Regions from separate parts of the Salinivibrio sp. PR919 genome, predicted to be linked through region 3. Evidence: predicted binding sites of a transcription regulator. Region 3 holds the regulator's gene; each other region holds the start of a gene.
The links. The regulator CRP, encoded in region 3, controls carbon source genes, mostly activating them, when cyclic AMP is high. The targets are predictions, from matches to a motif close to TGTGANNNNNNTCACA.
Positions count from the first base shown of each region.

Region 1 (4,468 bases), on a different contig from region 3:
TCGAAGTGAGGTTGGCAAAGCCGCACAGAGCAAAGGTAACAATGGCTTGGCTATGGGGAGAAAGTGCACCTTTTAGATTCATAAAATCAGCAAACGCCACAAATTCATTCACCGCAATTTTCTTACCAATCAAGGTACCCGCAGTCATTGCTTCCCCCCACGGAATACCGATGAGCCAAGCAACTGGTGCAAACACATAGCCGAATATCCACTCCAGGCTCAACTGAGGCATATTGATCATAGGACCAAGTTTACCCAACCCGCCGTTAATCAGCGCAATCATGCTGATCACGGCCAGTAAGCTAGCCCCGACTGCCATCGCAATTTGTAATCCACTTAAAGCACCTTGTGTGCCTGCATCGATCAAGTTGACAGGCTTATCGTGGTTATCTTGCTCGGCTTGCGCTTGGGTATGGCTGATAGGCGCTTCGGTCTGCGGGACCATAATCTTTGCCATCATTAGACCGGCTGGTGCGGACATAAAGGCGGCAGCGAYCAGGTATTTCATTTCAACACCGAGGCCTGCGTATCCAACCATGGTGCCTCCAGCGACGGAGGCTAACCCGCCGACCATGACTGCAAATAATTCTGAGCGCGTCATTGAGGCGAGAAAAGGGCGCACGACAAGAGGGGCTTCTACCGATCCGACAAAGATATTGGCAGTGGCTGACATCGATTCAGTGCGCGAGGTGCCGAGTACGCGTCGTAGTACGCCACCGATCAGGCGAATAATCCAAGCCATGATCCCTAAATGGTAAAGCACCGCGATCAGAGCGGAGAAAAAGACGATAGTTGGTAAAACGTTGAAAGCAAAGATAAAGCCAAGTTTAAATTTCGCGAGATCACCAAATAGAAACTCAGCACCAATATCGCCAAAGCTAATAATTGCGGACACGGCTTCTGATGCGTTAGCCAGAATGCGCTGACCAAGCGGGACGGAGATAATAAACCCGGCAAAGACGATTTGAATAACGAAAGCGCCACCGACGGTACGCCAGTTGATCGCGCGACGATTTTCTGAAAATCCAATCGCGATAAGAAAGAGGACGCTAATCCCCAAAAGGCCGATGCCAAATTGCATGATGCTTGCTCCGCAAACGTTAAACTGGGATGGAAAACGATTGCGGCGGTATTGTACTTATTTTTCTCAGTGTGACAAGTGTCACGAATAAATCATATTGTTGCATTATTTTGCATTTTTGTGGCTTGGAGGTTATGCGCTCGTAGGCGAGTCGTGCGAGCTCAGAGCGGCTTCACGATAGGTACTTGAACAGACGCATGCTATTCACGATGTCTTTGTGATCCATCAAAAGTTTTGCTGGTGAACATAGGTATTTTTTGTGAGCACTATCAATGAATTCTTTTTATGATACGGCGTATTTCCGCTAAACCTAGAAGAGGAATGTGTATGACACGATCCTTTATAGCTCTGAAATAAAGAGTTCAAATGAGTTCTAGGCCGCGTCTAGTCTGGGATTGAGTGGATATATTGATTAATAGCTGGTTATAAAATCGACATTTGGTTAGTGCCCTAATTAAATCGTTACGCATTTATGTTAGGGTAGTGAGCTGTGTGGATGTTGCGGTTCTTGCTGCTGGTCAACTTTTTTATCCGCGTTTTGCGATGAAAAGGCCAATTGAGCGCACAGGCCACCGACACTCACAGGCTTCCGAACAAACGGACTAAGGAGTTAACTCGTGAGCGATAAAAGCCATGAAGATATGATGAAACCGGACGGGAAAGTTAACCCGATCGATACTGACTACCAGGTCGGTCAGGATAACGTGGCCGTTAAACTTGGCCCGTTTGGTTTTGATATTCACAACCGAGTATTTATGGTCTCGGGGCTGGCCATTATGGCCTTTGTATTTGTCACTTTGGCATTTCAAAACCAAATCGGCCCTGTTTTTGGTGATCTTCGGGGTTGGTTGACCTCGAACCTAGACTGGTTCTTCCTTTCTGCAGGTAATATTTTTGTTATCGCCTGTCTAGTGCTGATTGTGTCACCTTTGGGTCGCGTTCGTCTCGGCGGGACAGAAGCTAAGCCGGATTATAGCTATGCGGGTTGGTTTGCGATGTTGTTTGCCGCCGGTATGGGTATTGGTTTGATGTTCTACGGTGTTTCAGAGCCGTTAACACACTTTCAAACCTCATTGGGCGGTACCGCTGTTGATGCAAACGGTATTCGTACCGACTGGGCACCGTTAGGTGCTGCAGCCGGAGATGCTGAAGCGGCTCGACGCCTAGGTATGTCTGCAACGATTTTCCACTGGGGTCTTCACCCTTGGGCTATCTACGCTGTCTTGGCGCTAGGTCTGGCTCTGTTTGCCTACAACAAAGGTTTGCCTTTGACCATGCGTTCTGTCTTTTACCCGCTCTTTGGCGAGCGTGTATGGGGCTGGACCGGCCACGTGATCGATATTCTTGCGATCATCGCGACCCTCTTCGGCCTTGCAACGTCATTGGGTCTCGGAGCATCACAGGCGTCTGCTGGTCTTCACTATCTGTTTGATACCCCACTGGGTAACACCACTGAGGTGCTGCTTGTCATGGGTATCACCGCGATGGCCATCCTGTCTGTGGTTGCCGGGGTAGATAAAGGGGTGAAACGCCTTTCCGAAGTGAACATGCTGCTTGCGCTGCTACTGCTTATCTTTGTGATTGCAGTGGGTCCAACGCTAGCCATTTTGACCGGTTTCTTTGGTAACCTCGCCGCGTACCTTCAAAACTTGCCTGCGCTGTCTATGCCGTTTGCACGTGAAGATGCCAACTTTACGCAGGGCTGGACTTCGTTCTATTGGGCATGGTGGATTTCATGGTCCCCATTTGTAGGTATGTTTATTGCGCGTGTATCTCGTGGCCGCACAGTGCGTGAGTTTATCACCTGCGTATTGCTGATCCCATCTGCTGCTTGTGTGTTATGGATGACCGCATTCGGTGGCACCGCGATTGGTCAATTTGTAAACGAAGGTTACACCGCAGTTGTTGATGCAGAGCTGTCACTGAAACTGTTTGCGATGTTGGATGATTTGCCGTTGGCATCGATTACCTCATTCATCGGTATCATTCTGGTTATCGTGTTCTTTGTGACCTCGTCTGACTCGGGCTCATTGGTTATCGATACCATTTCTGCAGGCGGTAAAGTGAACGTGCCAGTGCCACAACGTGTTTTCTGGGCGTCTTTCGAGGGTCTAGTTGCGGTGGCGCTTATCCTTGGTGGTGGCTTGGTTGCCCTACAAGCGATGGCGGTTTCAACCGGCTTCCCGTTCACGATTGTACTCTTGGTGGCGACGGCTTCCTTGTTTAAAGGGTTGGCATCAGAGCCGCGCGCTAAGTAACTGTACGTGCTAAGTAACTAACAGTTAGCTATGATGAAAAAGGCAGGCCCTCGGGACTGCCTTTTTTATTACCAACAACTTTGATATGTGATGGGTGAGACAACGCTTTTAGGTTTCATCTATTGTAAATAGTCAACCGCATACCCTTGCACTTTCTCGCAACGCTAGGTGAGCATCATGGAAGCTGAACAAGTTGAAATTGCGACATTTCTTTCCCAATACGCCCCTTTTGAATCGATTCCCGAAGAGGTGGTTGCTGAGGTCGCGCAAAGCATCGAAATTAGTTATCACCGAGCGGGCACGACGATTTTTGCCTACGGCGATGAGATTCATGATTTAGCCATGATCCGTAGCGGTGCTGTCGAGCTGTATCGTCGTAATGGCACCTTGTACAACCGTATCGCCGAGGGGGATATCTTCGGTCAAATGGGGCTTTTGATGAACAACCGGGTGCGTATGCCCGCCAAGGCGATCGAAGACACCTTGGTGTACTTCATCCCTGAGGCGACATTTAACCGCTTGTTTGATGAATTTGAACACTTTGCCGATTTTGTCGAGGTCGAAGACCGGACGCGATTACGTCAGGCGGTATCGAGCCATAATGAAGCCAATGATCTGACGACGTCCAAGGTTAAGAAGCTGATTATTCGCGACCCCGTGATGATCGATAGTACCGACTCGGTACAATATGCAGCCCAAGTTATGTCGCAAGAAGCGGTCTCGTCAATTTTGGTGATGGGCGATGAGCCAGATCCAGAAACTGGCCTGAATCCAGTGCTGGGGATCATTACTGATCGTGACTTACGTAATCGCGTGTTAGCAGAAGGCTTGCCTTATGAAACGCCGGTACAAGAAATCATGTCGCCCCAGCTGATCACCCTCGATCATAATGCCTACATCTTTGAAGCCATGCTCACCATGCTGCGCTCAAACCTCCACCACGTACCGGTACTGCAACATGGCAAACCACTGGGTGTGGTCGCACTATCGGATATTGCACGTTACGAATCGCAAAACAGCTTGTTCCTCGTCGCCAGTATTTTCCGCCAACAATCGGTGGACGATTTAGTGGTGTTAGCCAAACAAGTCAAAGATTGCTTTGTACGTATGGTCAATGAGGACGCGAACT
Region 1 is NZ_MUFL01000005.1:58,724-63,191, reverse strand. Features, by position in the region: gene BZG83_RS01810 (NupC/NupG family nucleoside CNT transporter) at 1-1,081, opposite strand, end outside; gene BZG83_RS01805 (BCCT family transporter) at 1,723-3,339, shown strand; gene BZG83_RS01800 (DUF294 nucleotidyltransferase-like domain-containing protein) at 3,517-4,468, shown strand, end outside.
Region 1: BZG83_RS01810 (NupC/NupG family nucleoside CNT transporter) is a predicted target of CRP. The motif match lies at 1,152-1,167, and genes of this name have one in related genera.

Region 2 (7,708 bases), on a different contig from region 3:
TGACGACTTGCTCGACTTCCTCGTTCGACATCCCAAACAGCTTTTGGTAAACCTTCAGTTGGGTGTCTTGCAAGCTCCGGCTGCCTTCGCTGGCATCATCATCAAGTTCTTCAAACGGGGTCAAGCGACGCACGTGAGCATCGAGCCATTCCCGATAGGGGTGGCGACTTTTCAGTTCATTATCGATTTCCGCTGAGTGCCAAATTTTGCCTTCTCGGGTATCGATCACCAGCAATTCACCCGGGCCAACACGCCCTTTTTCAGCGACCTCATCAGGCGCGTAATCCCAAATGCCAATTTCAGAGGCGAGGGTGATGAATTTATCTTTAGTGACCACATAACGCGCAGGGCGCAAGCCGTTGCGGTCGAGATTACAAGCTGCATAACGGCCGTCAGACATCACAATACCGGCAGGACCATCCCATGGCTCCATGTGCATGGAGTTAAAGTCATAGAATGCACGCAGCTCATCATCCATATCCGGATGGTTTTGCCAAGCGGGCGGCACAAGTAGACGCATGGCGCGGAAGAGATCCATGCCACCGGACAAAAATACCTCAAGCATGTTATCTAGGCTCGACGAATCCGATCCTGATTCATTGACAAAAGGTGCGGCCTGATGGAGGTCTGGCAATAAGGGCGAGTTAAATTTGTATGCCCGTGTTCGTGCCCATTGGCGGTTACCTTCAATGGTGTTGATTTCACCATTGTGGGCAAGGTAACGAAACGGTTGAGCGAGCGGCCAGCGTGGTTGCGTGTTAGTACTAAAACGCTGGTGGAATAAACAGATCGAAGACTCGAGGCGTAAATCGGCCAAATCGGTGTAAAAGCGCGGCAAATCTGCCGGCATACACAAGCCTTTGTAGACGATGGTTTGGGTCGACAGACTGGTAATGTAGAAATCTGTGTCGTCAGCTAACGCTTTCTCTGCGCGGCGGCGCGCAATATACAGGCGACGTTCTAAATCGCGTGCGCGCCAACCGGCCGGGCCGTTAATAAAGACTTGTTCGATAACGGGGAGTGATTGCTTGGCGATTTCACCCAGCACGTCAGGGTTGGTTGGTACCGTACGCCAACCAACCACGGAGAGTGTTTCGGCACCAATTTCTTGTTCAAACACCGCGCGGGCGCGCTGCGCTTTCACCGGATCTGTGCTCAGGAAAAGCATTCCCACCGCATACAAACGGCTCAGGTTCCATTGGTTTTGTTCGGCAATAAGGCGAAAGAAACGGTCGGGCTTTTGGAGCAATAACCCACAACCGTCCCCGGTTTTACCATCGGAGTTAATCCCTCCGCGGTGGGTCATGCGATCAAGTGCGGAAATGGCGGTACGAACCAACTTGTGGCTGGGCTCACCTTCTTGATGGGCGATCAAACCAAAACCACAGTTATCCTTTTCCAACATTGGGTTGTACAGCGACATTGCAATTCTCCCTTGCTACTGCGTCACTCGCAGTGATTGCATTTATTGTCGTGATCCTCCTGACCACTCTGAAAGCGTCTAGGACTGTGACAGCTCACCCGTTATGTTGTGTTTTTTTAACGGGAAAATCGCGTGCTTGTAAGTAATTAAATTACTGATTTTCAACGCGATGCCTAGCCTGCCGTATCCAGAAAGCGCTATTCAGCGACCTTTCAAATTAACGGCAAAGCAGTTAAAGGTCAAATTTTATTATGCAGCCTTTATGCACCATGAAGCTTGGTGTGATGTCAATTAAACACCTGATATTTTCAGGTTTTGTGCCAATTTTTTCGGGAATAATAGCTATTCGCGTTTATGCTGTTTTGTTAAATAATTATTAATTTAAGGCCAAATTCGAGCATAAATTCTAACCAAAGAAAGAAATAAAGCAGGGTGCGTTTTATGTCTTCAGTTTCATAGCAAGATACGCTGTGATTTGATGTAAAAAAATGACAACTGACAGTAAAAACCTGTGAGGCACGTAGCCATGTATTTTGAGAAAACTGTGGCAAAATAGCGCTTCTATAAGCGACGCAACGGGAAAAGATGTCGCGAATCAAGGATGGTTGTGATCACACAGGAGCCGCATGGCATTTTTCATTTTATTTACATTTCTTGTTTTAGGTGCGGTGCTTGGCTACGCGTGGCGTGCGCGACAAGAAACCGTCGCGTTAACCCATTGGCGAGTGTATATGGCTGATCTCGATACGCCCCATGCCATTGTTACCGCCGATGAGGGTGACATCTTGTATGCCAATGCTGCTTGTGTGGAGGCATTTTCATTGGTGGACAGCAAAAACCACTTTAAAACGGCCAATGAGCACCAACGACAAGCGGTACGCGCCTTCATTGTTGCTCAGCAGTGGCCACGTCCTTTCTCTAATGTCGAAGCTAAGGTCAAAGCGCCTGGCGCGAATCGAGTACGCATTGGCGTGCGCTTGTCGGGCTTACCCATTCGTTGTCGGCGTAAAAAAGCATGGTTAGTGTCGCTAGCACCGCTGGCGCGCCACGCGCAATGGCAGTTACAGCATCAAGAACATGGTGTTTTGCTTAGCGTGATTAATTCGTTGGCTGAATTGGTTTGCTTTCAAGATGTCGATGGCAATGTGGTGGGAACCAATGCGGCCTTTGACCGCTTTTGGCGAGGCCGCGAGCAAGAGGGCATTATGTGGCATGCCGATCAGCCGTTGTCTGGCTCAAAGACGGTGCGTACTTGGGCATCGCAGTTAAACGGCGAAAGCTGTTTGCTCGAAACTAATATCACGGCGCTTAAAAATGATCAGCAACAGGTGGTTGGCACCTTGAGCATCAGTCATGATGTGACCGACTGGCACCAAATGCAGCAAAGTTTGCAACGCGAGGTGCATCATCGCCAATCGGCTGAGCAAGCGCTTCAGCAACGGAGCAATTTACTGAGCGCGATTTTTAATGCCAGTGTGGATCCGATTGGCATCTTTGATCAGGACTATTACCACCTTGCCTGTAATCAAGCCTATGCCGATGCGCTCGGGGTCTCCATTGAAGCGCTTGAGACCTCTCCAGCGCAAGAGGTCGTCGATGCAGATATTTTTGATCAGCATCGTCAGCGCGATCAGCATGTACTGGATACTGGGGAAACCGTTACCTATGAAGATGTGATTTGGCGGCCCAGCGGCGAGCAAACTTGGTTTGAAGTGACGAAATCGCGTATTGATGATCCGGTGACTGACAGCTTTGCAGTACTGGTGATGGCGCGCGATATCACCGAACGTAAGCACACCCAACAACAGCTAGCGGATGCGATCATGTCATTCCAAGAAATGAGCTTCGTGGATAGTTTGACCCAAGTGGCGAATCGACGCAGCTTTGATGAGCAATTGCGCAAGTTATGGCGGTCACACGCCCGTGAACAAACACCGCTTGCCTTGATCCTCTGTGACATCGACCATTTCAAACTTTACAACGATAATTATGGCCATCAACAAGGCGACTGGGCCTTGCAGCAAGTGGCGAACGCTTTTAAATCGGCGATTAATCGACCACTTGATGCGGTCGCACGTTATGGTGGAGAGGAATTTGCTATTGTATTGCCTCACACTGAGCTTGATGGGGCTGCTTTAGTTGCCGAGCGGGCAAGGGCGGCGTTGGCCGAGCGTGAAATCGCGCATCAGTATTCCCCGGTCGCAGCGGTGATGACCGCGAGTCTGGGCGTTGCGTGTATGATCCCCTCACCCGAAGGGGATTATGGGGAGCTTATCCATCAAGCCGACTTAGCCATGTACCAGGCGAAGCGGCTGGGGCGCAATCAAGTCAGCTTAATGGGACCAACGTCTAGCGCCACAGAGAGCGATGCGCGACGCCCTGAGCATGAACACTTCCACTCTTAACTGGCGTGTAGTAAGCCTTTATGAAACAACTCAAAGTATTAGCGCAGTATTATGTTGATTTGCTGGTCAAGCTGGGCATTGTCCGCTTCAGCATGCTACTTGCACTCGCGCTTGTGGCACTGGCCGTGGTGGTGCAAGTGGGCATCACCTTGGTGCTGGAAGGCACGGTGCAAAATATCGACATTATCCGCTCGATTTTCTTCGGCCTGGTGATCACCCCTTGGGCGGTTTATTTTTTGTCCGTGGTGGTGGATCAGCTGGAAGAATCGAGGCAGCGCTTATCTAAGCTGGTGTCTAAATTAGAAGAGATGCGTGCGCGAGACATGCGTCTTAACCGGCAATTGACCGAAAATATTGAGCAACTGAATTTAGAAATCGACGAGCGTAAAAAAGCTGAGAGTGCGCGCCAAGAGGCGATCAAGGATCTAGAAAACGAGGTGTATCAGCGGGAAAAAGCTCAGCTAGAGCTGGCCGAGCAAACCGCATTGCTGCGCTCGTTTATTGATGCGTCGCCGGATCTGATTTATTACCGCAATGCGAAGGGGCAGTTCTCCGGCTGTAACCGCGCGATGGAAGAGCTGACCGGCTATAAAGAGAAGGCGCTGAAGGGCCTGACGCCGTGGGATGTCTATCGCGAGGATATCGCCGCGAAAGTGGTGGAGACCGATCAGCAAGTCTTTGATAACAATGTCTCCATTACCTACGAGCAATGGCTTGAGTATCAAGATGGACGCAAGGCCTATTTTGAACTGCGCAAAGTCCCTTTCTTTGCGCGAGACGGGCGTCATTTGGGATTGCTGGGCTTTGGCCGTGAAATCACCGAACGTAAGCGTTATCAAGATGCATTGGAGAAAGCGAGCCGAGATAAAACCGCCTTTATCTCCACCATCAGCCACGAGCTGCGCACACCGCTTAATGGGATTGTCGGGTTGAGCCGCATGCTATTGGACTCGCCGCTGGATGATGATCAACGCAATTACTTACGTACCATTTACGTCAGTGCCATCACCTTGGGTAATATTTTCAACGATATTATCGATTTAGATAAATCCGATCGAAACCGGCTGTCCTTGTATCCCACTAGCATCGATCTGCGTGAATTTGTTACTGAGATTGAAAACATCTCTGGCCTGATGGCGGAGCAAAAAGGGCTGCGTTTTGAGCTTGAACGGGTGACAGATTTGCCGGAATTTGTCGCCGTGGATGCGACACGACTACGGCAAATTTTGTGGAATCTGGTCGGGAATGCGGTCAAGTTCACCAAGCAAGGCTGTGTGATCATCACCGTCAGTGCAGATGTGGAGGACGACAACGCGCATCTTTGCTTTGAAGTTGAAGACAGCGGGGTGGGGATCCCTGCTGATGAGCAAGATAAAATTTTTGCCATGTACTATCAGGTAAAACAAGGCGAAGAAAACTTGCATGCTGTGGGAACCGGGATTGGACTTGCCGTATCTCGCCAGTTAGCACGCATGATGGGAGGCGACATTACCGTCGATAGTGAAGAAGGCGAAGGGAGTACCTTTACCGTCACGGTTTCCGTGCCTTTGAGTGAGCCTGCGGATGATGAAGTCCAACTGCCCACGCGCAGCGATAGCCGCTTACGCATTTTGCTTGTCGAAGATATTGAGCTGAATATCACGGTCGCTACCAATTTATTGGAAAGTCTAGGCCATGAGGTGACCGTTGCGCGAGATGGTCAGTCGGCACTCAACACCTTTATGCCGGGGGCGTTTGATTTACTGTTGTTAGATATTCAATTACCGGATATGACCGGCTTTGATATTGCAGCAACATTACGCGAAACACAGTCGAGCTTACCACCACTTGTTGCATTAACCGCCAATGTGATCAAAGACAAAGGCGAGTACATCGACAAAGGCATGGATGATGCAATCAGCAAGCCGATTAGTGTCGCGGCACTTAGCCAAGTGATTGAGCGTTATGCGCTGGCGGAGGGGCAAGAAGCGGTGACTGACGAGAGTGCGTCGACGCGGCCAGTCGCAAGCGAGCAAGCGGAAAAGCTGTTGGATATGGACATGCTCACCGGCTATGTCGAGCTGGTTGGCACCGAGCCTGTGCGAAAAAGCATTGAAATGTTTGAACAATTGATGCCGGAATACATCGCGATTCTTGATTCGAATATGACCGCACGCGACCAAGATGGCATTGTGTCGGAAGCGCATAAAATTAAAGGTGCGGCAGGCTCAGTGGGCTTAAAGCATGTGCAAAAAGTGGCTCAAAAAGCGCAGTCTCCCGAGTTACCTGCGTGGTGGGAGAATATTGCCGATTGGGTTGATGAAATTAAAGTAGGCTATCAGCACGATCTGACGGTGTTAAAAGCATGGTTAGATGAGCAATCCTCCTAAACGCCACCAATAAGCTAAACAAAAAAGGCGCCATCAGGCGCCTTATTCATATTGGGTGTGCAACTTATTGATCTTCGAGCTCACCACAGAAGCGATAGCCTTCACCATGAATGGTGGCAATGATCTCTGGGGTGTCGCTGTGTGATTCGAAGTGCTTACGAATACGACGAATTGTGACATCCACAGTACGGTCATGCGGCTTTAGCTCGCGACCTGTCATCTTTTTCAACAGCTCAGCACGGGTCTGGATTTTGCCTGGGTTTTCACAGAAGTGCAGCAGGGCACGAAACTCTGAACGCGGCAATTTGAACGACTCGCCTTCAGGGTTAATCAAAGAGCGGCTGTTGATATCAAGAACCCAACCATTAAACACATACTGTTCAACGTTGCGTTTTTCTTCACCACCGTTCACGCTACTCATCGCACGGGTTAACAAGTTACGTGCACGAATGGTCAATTCACGAGGGTTAAATGGCTTGGTGATGTAGTCATCGGCACCAATTTCCAGCCCTAGGATTTTGTCGACCTCGTTGTCACGGCCCGTCAAGAACATCAATGCCATGTCGCCTTGTTCACGCAATTCACGCGCGAGCAATAGACCGTTTTTACCGGGCAAGTTGATGTCCATAATCACCAAGTGCACTTGATGATTGGATAGGACTTGATGCATCTCGTCGCCATCGCTGGCTTCAAAGACATTGTAACCTTCCGCTTCAAAGATACTTTTCAGCGTGTTACGTGTGACTTGTTCATCTTCTACAATCAGAATTTGCGGGGTTTGCATTGGCGATACCTAATATCTAAATAGAATCCGGTTGCACTTCACAGTCTAGTTCCACTAGCCCATGAAAAAAATTTACAAAATTGCGAGAGGATGCCTCGCAATCAACATATGGCACGCCATCCATAGAGAGGTGTGTGTCGATGCTAGACAACGCACCGTGTGTTCCAGTTGAGGTGGGGCGTTATCGGCCCTCGTAAGCCTCAGAGGCAATCACTGTTATATCCATTGATTGCCGCTAATTGTATTCATTTAACAGCGCGCTAACAATATATTACGGTGAACGTTGATGATTTTTTTCATCCTTTATTGACCCCAATCAAAAGCATCTTTGTTGGTGATTAGGGTCAACTTCCCGTTTAACTTTATGAATACTAGCGCATAATTAGCAATTAAGCATAATGTTAGTAACGAACAGGTGTAAATAATGTGTGATCAGAATAACGCCAGCGATTTGTGGAAAACTTACCAGCAGATCGCATTTCGGGCACCCCAAGCACCCAGTGTCCGCTCTTTTGCCATTCTTACCGCATTTAACCCTCGTAGCCAACCTTTATCTGAGAAAGAGAATCAATTACGTAATCGTCAACTCGCGGATGAGATGGAGAAAGCGGGGATCCGCTATTGGGCAATGCATGGTGGGGCACCTGATGGCAGCTGGTTTGAGCCGGGCTTTGCGGTTGCCCTGAGTCAAGACGAAGCGATTGCATTGGCGAAAACGTGGCAGCAA
Region 2 is NZ_MUFL01000030.1:15,634-23,341, reverse strand. Features, by position in the region: gene gltB (glutamate synthase large subunit) at 1-1,423, opposite strand, end outside; gene BZG83_RS07780 (GGDEF domain-containing protein) at 2,050-3,828, shown strand; gene arcB (aerobic respiration two-component sensor histidine kinase ArcB) at 3,849-6,197, shown strand; gene arcA (two-component system response regulator ArcA) at 6,262-6,981, opposite strand; gene BZG83_RS07765 (DUF3293 domain-containing protein) at 7,406-7,708, shown strand, end outside.
Region 2: gltB (glutamate synthase large subunit) is a predicted target of CRP. The motif match lies at 1,509-1,524, and genes of this name have one in related genera.

Region 3 (7,806 bases):
GACCGGTTCATCTGGCGCAGGCACAACCACGACCTCCGAAGCGTTTCGCAAGATGTTCAATATGATGAACATCAAAGCCTCTTGGTTAGAGGGCGATAGCTTTCACCGCTTCACGCGGCCAGAGATGGATGTTGAGATCCGTAAAGCACGTGAACAAGGTCGTCATATTAGCTACTTTGGCCCCACGGCCAACGACTTCCCACGCCTTGAGCAATTTTTTAAAGAATATGGCGAACAAGGCACCGGCAAGTATCGTCGTTATCTACACACCTTTGATGAAGCCGTGCCTTATAATCAAATGCCGGGCACCTTCACTCCCTGGCAAGATCTGCCTGAAAATACCGACGTATTATTTTATGAAGGCTTGCATGGCGGAGTGGTGGATGGTGACGTCAATGTCGCCCAACATGTTGATTTACTGATCGGCATGGTGCCTATCGTTAACTTGGAGTGGATTCAAAAGTTTGTCCGCGATACGCGCGACCGCGGCCATTCCCGCGAGGCCGTTACGGACTCCATTGTGCGTTCCATGGACGATTACTTGCACTATATTACGCCGCAGTTTTCTCGCACGCATATTAACTTCCAACGCGTCCCAACCGTAGATACATCTAACCCGCTGAATGCAAAAGGGATCCCGTCACTCGACGAAAGTTTTGTCGTGATCCGCTTTCGTGGCATGAAGAACGTCGATTTTCCTTATTTACTGCAAATGATCAGTGGCGCCTTTATGTCTCGGCACAACACGCTGGTCGTGCCCGGCGGTAAAATGGGATTTGCGATGGAGCTGATTATTCGCCCCTTGATCCAACAGTTGATTGAGAAAGGCAAGATAGGTTAAGCGCCGTAGCGCACTTAACGTGTATTACTTCTCAGGTCGTGATCTTAGCCACATTTTTGCCGAATTTTTAGGCGGTTGGCTTAGATCAAAATCAAGAAATCCAGATAGAAAAAAGATACACTCTTGTTAACATACAGTGAGCTTGTAGCCTGCGCCAAGACCTCGTATTCTGTGCATTGGACTGATGGGTTTCCATTCAGACAAAGACAGGACGTCGTTGCCGGGCAACACATGCAGAGGAAATAAGTTATATGGTTCCAGGAAAACCTCAAACAGACCCTACACTCGAGTGGTTCCTTTCACATTGTCATATTCACAAGTACCCGTCCAAAAGTACTCTGATCCATGCAGGGGAAAAGGCGGAGACCTTGTACTACATCGTGAAAGGTTCTGTGGCCGTACTAATCAAAGATGAAGAAGGCAAGGAGATGATCCTGTCTTACCTTAACCAAGGTGACTTCATCGGCGAACTTGGTCTGTTCGAAGAGGACCAAGAGCGCACCGCATGGGTACGTGCGAAATCACCTTGCGAAGTGGCAGAAATTTCATTCAAGAAATTCCGCCAGCTGATCCAAGTTAACCCAGACATTTTGATGCGTCTCTCCTCTCAGATGGCGCGTCGCCTGCAAGTGACCAGCCAGAAAGTGGGAGACCTTGCCTTCCTGGACGTGACCGGCCGCATTGCACAAACCCTACTGAACTTGGCGAAGCAACCTGACGCCATGACTCACCCTGACGGCATGCAAATCAAGATCACGCGTCAGGAAATCGGTCAAATTGTTGGCTGTTCGCGTGAGACGGTTGGGCGTATCCTTAAAATGCTGGAAGAGCAGAATCTTATCTCAGCTCACGGTAAAACCATTGTGGTTTACGGCACACGCTAATCCTCGCGTGTTGCGATAAAACCGGCGCTTTTGCGTCGGTTTTTTATTTTTATTGACTGGAAACTCATTACCTAAGTTCTACACTTCAAAAACGACCCATCTAACAACTGATTAACAGGATGTCGTTTATGAGAAGCTTACGTCACACCCTTGCTGCATTGCTACTCGCGGCGGTTTCTTCAACTGCTGCGGCGAATATCACCATTGTCCACCCAGAACCACGGGCTGGCTCTGCCCTCGATTTATACGCTATCGACTTGATTGAGTTTTTAGCGGAAAAATCGGGTGAGTCTGTCACGTTACAGGCCTTTCAAGGCCAAATTGGCTCTCAGTCTCGTAAAGTAGAAATGCTGAAACAAGGACGACTGACGGTAGATTGGCTCGGGGCCGACCGTACCCTTGAGTCAGAGTTACTTCCCATCCGTTATCCAGTTTTTCGGGGTCTCTTAGGCCATCGCTTGTTCATTACTAATCAAGCCACCGAACCCAAGCTTGCACAAATCAGTGACCAAGCAGGGCTCAATAATCTGACCATGATCCAAGGGCAAGGCTGGGCCGATGTGAAGGTCTTGCAGTCAGCGGGATTTCGGGTTCGAGAAATTTCAAGCTTTGAGAATATCTTTAAAGCCGTCGATACCGGACGGGCAGACCTCTTCCCGCGTGCGCTTATCGAACCTTTTAGCGAACTGGCAGAGCGACCTCAATATGCAAATCTGTTGGTCGATCCGCACTTAATGCTGATCTATCGCTTCCCGATGTTCTTGTTTGTATCGCCCCAAAACCCAGAGGTGGCGACCATGCTCAATGATGCCTTTGCGGCCGCCTATCAAGACGGATCCTTCATCGAATTTTTTGAGAATGCGCCTCTGGTAAAAGAGACCTTTGAGAAAGCCAATATTGGTGAGCGCACCTTTATTCGCGTCGACAACCCACATCTGAGTAATGAAACTCAGGCGATTGACGATAAATTCTGGCTCGATATTGAAAGTCGCTAAACACAGCCACCCAAAAAAGGAGAGCATCGCTCTCCTTTTCTTCTCTCGCCACTATTGATGCGTACTTTCAAAGATTTTATCAGCCGAGGCGGCGACAAAACCTTGATAAAGTTCACCGTCCGGAAGCGGATACCGTTTCGCAAACTCGTAGAACCCCCCCGGAATATCATGGCGTGCATCGCTAAATTGCACCGGCACGCGATCAGCCATCGTCGAGGATTGCTCCAAAAAGACTGATGCATCCCCTTTGACCTCCCCGCCAGATTCGTTAATGGTAAAACCATTTTGGCGCAAGGTATCGTTAACCGCTTGACAGCTATCATGGTTGTTCAGCTGATTCACGCTGACGGTAAAGTGGTTCGCCCCATAGCCATGCGCTGCCACCCAAGCTGCATATTCACTTTCATCCGCTAACGTCTTGTAGGTTTGCCAATCCAACTCCCACAAACGTCCTTGATGAAGAAAATCGCTCCCTTTCAGCGCATCATCGTCTACATTCGCCACTAAGTCGCGCACGATGGATTGCAATGTTGTCGAGCATTGGCCCACCATCAATTCACTAATAAACACTTTCGGCATCAAAGGGTCGGGATGCTCGTAGTGACGTGCGTTGAGCTTCTTCGCTTCAAAGGTGTACTCACCTTTCGGTTCATAGCCCAACGCAATAAAAGGACGGGCAAGCTTGTCCAGCCCTACATTAGGCAGTGCAAAGGTGCGCAGTGCAATGTGATCATTGATCAGGGGTTGGCCTTCTTCGAGCAACCCATGCACTTTCTGCGCAGAAGGGCAAAGACGCTGGGTGTAGTCTTGCCACAGTCTGTCAAATAACGCTTGGCAACTATCCATGTTGTTCTCCTTAATCAAGAGGCGTGATCCCCGGCGCAAAGCTCTCGGGCAAGGTGACCTGCTCGCCTTCCATCGATGCCATAGGGTAGGCACAATAATCGGCGGCATAATAAGCACTTGGACGCAGGTTACCCGACGCGCCCGGACCACCAAATGGTGCATCCCCACTGGCACCGGTCAATTGACGGTTACGGTTTACAATACCGGCGCGAATATGGTCAAGGAAGTATTGCCATTCACCATCGTCGTCACTGATAAGGCCTGCCGATAAGCCGTAGCGGGTATCATTCGCTTTCGTCAATGCATCGGCCATATCGGTGTAACGCTGCACCTGCAATAAAGGACCGAAGTATTCTTCATCGGGTAACTCGGCGATCCCGCTAACATCAATGATCCCCGGCGAGATCACGGCATCATGGCGATGTTCACAAGCGACGACTGGCTTGCCACCGAGATCGATCAGTTTTTGCTGAGTGGCTAAGATCCCTTCGGCTGCCGCCACAGAGATCTGTGCGCCCATAAAGGGCGCCGGATCATCGAATTGGCCGCCCACACGGATCGTTTTAGTCCACGCTGCCAAGCGCGCCAAGATCTTGTCACCCACCTCCCCTTTAGGAAGAAGCAAACGACGTGCACACGTACAACGCTGACCGGCACTGAGGTAAGCCGATTGAATAATGGTATAAACCGTGGCATCCACACCACTATGTTTATCACTGATAACCAGTGGGTTATTGCCCCCCATTTCCAATGCCAGCATTTTGTCCGGTTGGCCGGCAAACTGGCGATGGAGGATGTGTCCGGTGTTGGCACTCCCGGTAAATAGAAGGCCATCAATACCTCGCGCTTGTGCTAGCGCTTCGCCGGTATCACGACCCCCTTGCACCAAGTTAATCAGCCCAGCAGGTAGACCGGCTTCTAACCAGTAGCCAAGGGTTTGTTCAGCCACTTTAGGCGTCAGTTCGGATGGCTTGAAAACCACACTGTTTCCGGCCAATAGTGCCGGGACAATATGGCCATTAGGCAAGTGACCGGGGAAATTATACGGCCCAAACACTGCCATCACACCAAGGGGACGATGCCGCAGTACAGCTTGCGTACCATTGACGTCTTTTTCCCGCGATCCTGTACGTTCATGGTAAGCGCGCAGCGAAATGGCAATTTTACCCACCATGGCGCCCACTTCGGTTTTGGTTTCCCAAAATGGCTTACCGGTTTCTTCAGCGATGGTACGCGCCAGATCGTCGGTATTGGCTTTCACAATTTCAGCGAAGCGTTCTACCAAGGCTTGGCGCTCGGCAAAATCGGTATTCCGCCAAGTAAGAAAGGCTTGTCGTGCCGCGCTTACCGCTTGTTCAACCTGCGGTTTCGTGGCTTCATTGCCTTGCCAAATACAACGGCTATCAAAAGGGTTTAGCGAAGTCATGACGTCGCCTTCACCCGGCGTCCATTCACCATTGATCAAATGGCCTGCGGTTTGATGTGTCATCCTTACTCCTCCATCGCGATCAAACGGAGTCGATCGCCGTCTTTAACTTGCAGCGCTTCGGCAACCTCTGGCGCAATCACAACGTGATTGGTTTCCGGATCAAGTGCCGCTTTCGCCGCAGTCGCGCGGAAGCCCGCAAAATCGGTATTCGAAATTAAGTAGTGCTGAGCACTGCTATGCTCACGCACGCTAGCCGTCGCATTAAATGAATGGCGGACCGATTCGATATTGTGGCGCAAACACTCGACCGTTGGACCGGCATCAAAGATGTCCACATATCCTCGGCATGAAAAGCCTTCTTTCTCCAACAGACGCAGTGCTGGCCGTGTTTTCGGGTGCACTTGTCCAATCACAGCACGCGCTTCTTCACTCAACAGACTGACGTAAATCGGCAACTTAGGCATTAAGTCGGCAATAAACCCTTTCGCACCGATACCGGTTAGGTAATCGGCCAAAGTAAAGTCAATCGAAAAGAAGTTGTCCTTAAGCCACTGCCAGAACGGCGAATTGCCATCATCATCAGACACGCCACGCATTTCGGCAAAAATCACATCCGCAAAGCGCTCAGGAAACTCAGCGAGCATCAAGAAGCGACACTTGGAAAGCAGTTTACCGTTGAGGCCACCTCGAAACTCAGGACGCAAAAACAGGGTGCAAATTTCCGTCGCTCCGGTGTAGTTGTTACCAAACGTCAGCACTTCAACAATGTTATGGACATTGAGCTTGCGCGATGAGTGCACCACTTTAGTTAAGTGATAACTATAAAAGGGGCTATCGAGGCCGATTGCCGCCTCGATCCCCGTGGTGCCCGCAACCTCACCTGTTTCGGTATCTTCGGCCACCATCAGGTAGCCTTCCATGCCAGGGCTAGTGACGTGCTTGGCAAAGCTTTCTAGCGAATTGTTGATACGTCCTTGTAGCAAATCGGCATCAACCGGCAATGAGGTAAATCCATGACCGGACTCTTCCGCACACAACATCAGTGCATCAAAATCTGACGCACGGATAGGCCGAATAACTAACATCTCAAATCCCTCCGAGTGTAAAGGCCGCCTTATGCAGCAACGACCTTCGCAATAGCACGATCAAGGCGCGCCATACCTTCTTCAATATCCGCTTTGGTAATCACCAATGATGGGGTGAAACGCACCACATTCGGGCCCGCGACCAGCACCAGCAAGCCTTCCTCACCGGCCGCCACTAAGATGTCTCGCGCACGCCCTTCCCACTCCTTGTTGAGTGCCGCGCCAAGCAACAAACCTTTACCGCGCACTTCACTGAAGATGCCGTATTTATCGTTGATCGCTTCTAGACCATCGCGGAACCACTGTTCGCGCTCAATAACACCGTCAAGAACCTCGGGTTTGGTCACTTCGTCCACCACCGCTTCTGCGACCGCACATGCCAAGGGGTTACCGCCATAGGTTGAGCCATGCGTCCCCGGTTTCATGTGTGCCGCTAGGGCTTCGGTGGTCAACATGGCACCAATCGGGATCCCCCCACCCAGTGACTTAGCGGTGGCTAAGATATCGGGAGCGACGCCCGATTGTTGATACGCATAGAAGGTGCCCGTACGGCCATTACCGGTTTGCACTTCATCGAAGATCAGCAAGGCATTGTGTTTGTCACACAGCTCACGTACACCTTCCAAGAAACCCGGCTCTGGAGGAATAATGCCGCCTTCACCTTGCAGTGGCTCCATCATCACCGCACAAGTGCGATCGGAGATATGATCAGCCAGCGCTGCTAAGTCATTGTATGGCAGGTGGGTAATATCACCCGGCTTAGGACCAAAACCGTCAGAATAAGCAGGTTGACCGCCCACGGTGACCGTGAAGAAGGTGCGACCATGGAAACCTTTGCTAAACGCAATGATTTCGCTTTTGTGCTCGCCGTGTTCTTCTTTTGCCCAGCGGCGCGCCAACTTTAGCGCTGCTTCGTTCGCTTCGGCGCCAGAGTTTGCGTAGAAAACACGATCCGCAAATGACAACTCAGTGAGGCGCTTTGCAAGACGCAATGCAGGTGCATTCGTCATGACGTTGCTTAAGTGCCAAAGCTTTTGAGCTTGCTCAGTCAACGCATCCACCATGACGGGATGACAATGGCCCAAACAGCTCACCGCAATCCCACCCGCAAAGTCGACGTACTCTTGCCCTTCTTGGTCCCAAATGCGGGAGCCTTTGCCGTGATCTGGGATCATGGGCATCGGGTTGTAGCAAGGTACCATCACTTCATCAAAGAGTTTACGTTCTACTTTTTTGTCCATCGTCATCACTCAATCCTTCTGTGTTTTTTCCATGACGCATAGTATTTACATTCTTTTAACCGCGGCAATAGCAGATTATTTTTTCTTTTCAGCAGAATAACAAATACCATGCAAATTAGAGATATAGTTATGCACAAAGTGTGAGGCGAAAGAAGCGCCTAATCAGCAAGGCTGAGATGCCTGTAAGGCATGAGTGGTGCGGGATGACGGTGATGGCTGCATAAGGTTGCAGCCACTGATAATCACGTCAGAAAAAACGAAATGTGAAAATAGTGATAAAGATCGCTATTTTTTGTAACTATTGCTGTAAGAAATTCGCCAGTAAGTCATGGCCGTGTTCAGTCAAAATGCTCTCCGGATGGAATTGTACCCCCTCAATTGGCAGGGTTCGGTGCTTCAATCCCATAATGATTTGGCGACCATCGGGCTCAGTGGTGGTCGCTGTCACGGTCAAACAATCAGGCAGGGTTTGCGGGTCAACCACC
Region 3 is NZ_MUFL01000021.1:14,727-22,532, forward strand. Features, by position in the region: gene BZG83_RS05960 (phosphoribulokinase) at 1-841, shown strand, start outside; gene crp (cAMP-activated global transcriptional regulator CRP) at 1,093-1,725, shown strand; gene BZG83_RS05970 (hypothetical protein) at 1,854-2,720, shown strand; gene BZG83_RS05975 (DUF1338 domain-containing protein) at 2,772-3,566, opposite strand; gene astD (succinylglutamate-semialdehyde dehydrogenase) at 3,577-5,055, opposite strand; gene astA (arginine N-succinyltransferase) at 5,058-6,080, opposite strand; gene BZG83_RS05990 (aspartate aminotransferase family protein) at 6,110-7,327, opposite strand; gene BZG83_RS05995 (anthranilate synthase component II) at 7,620-7,806, opposite strand, start outside.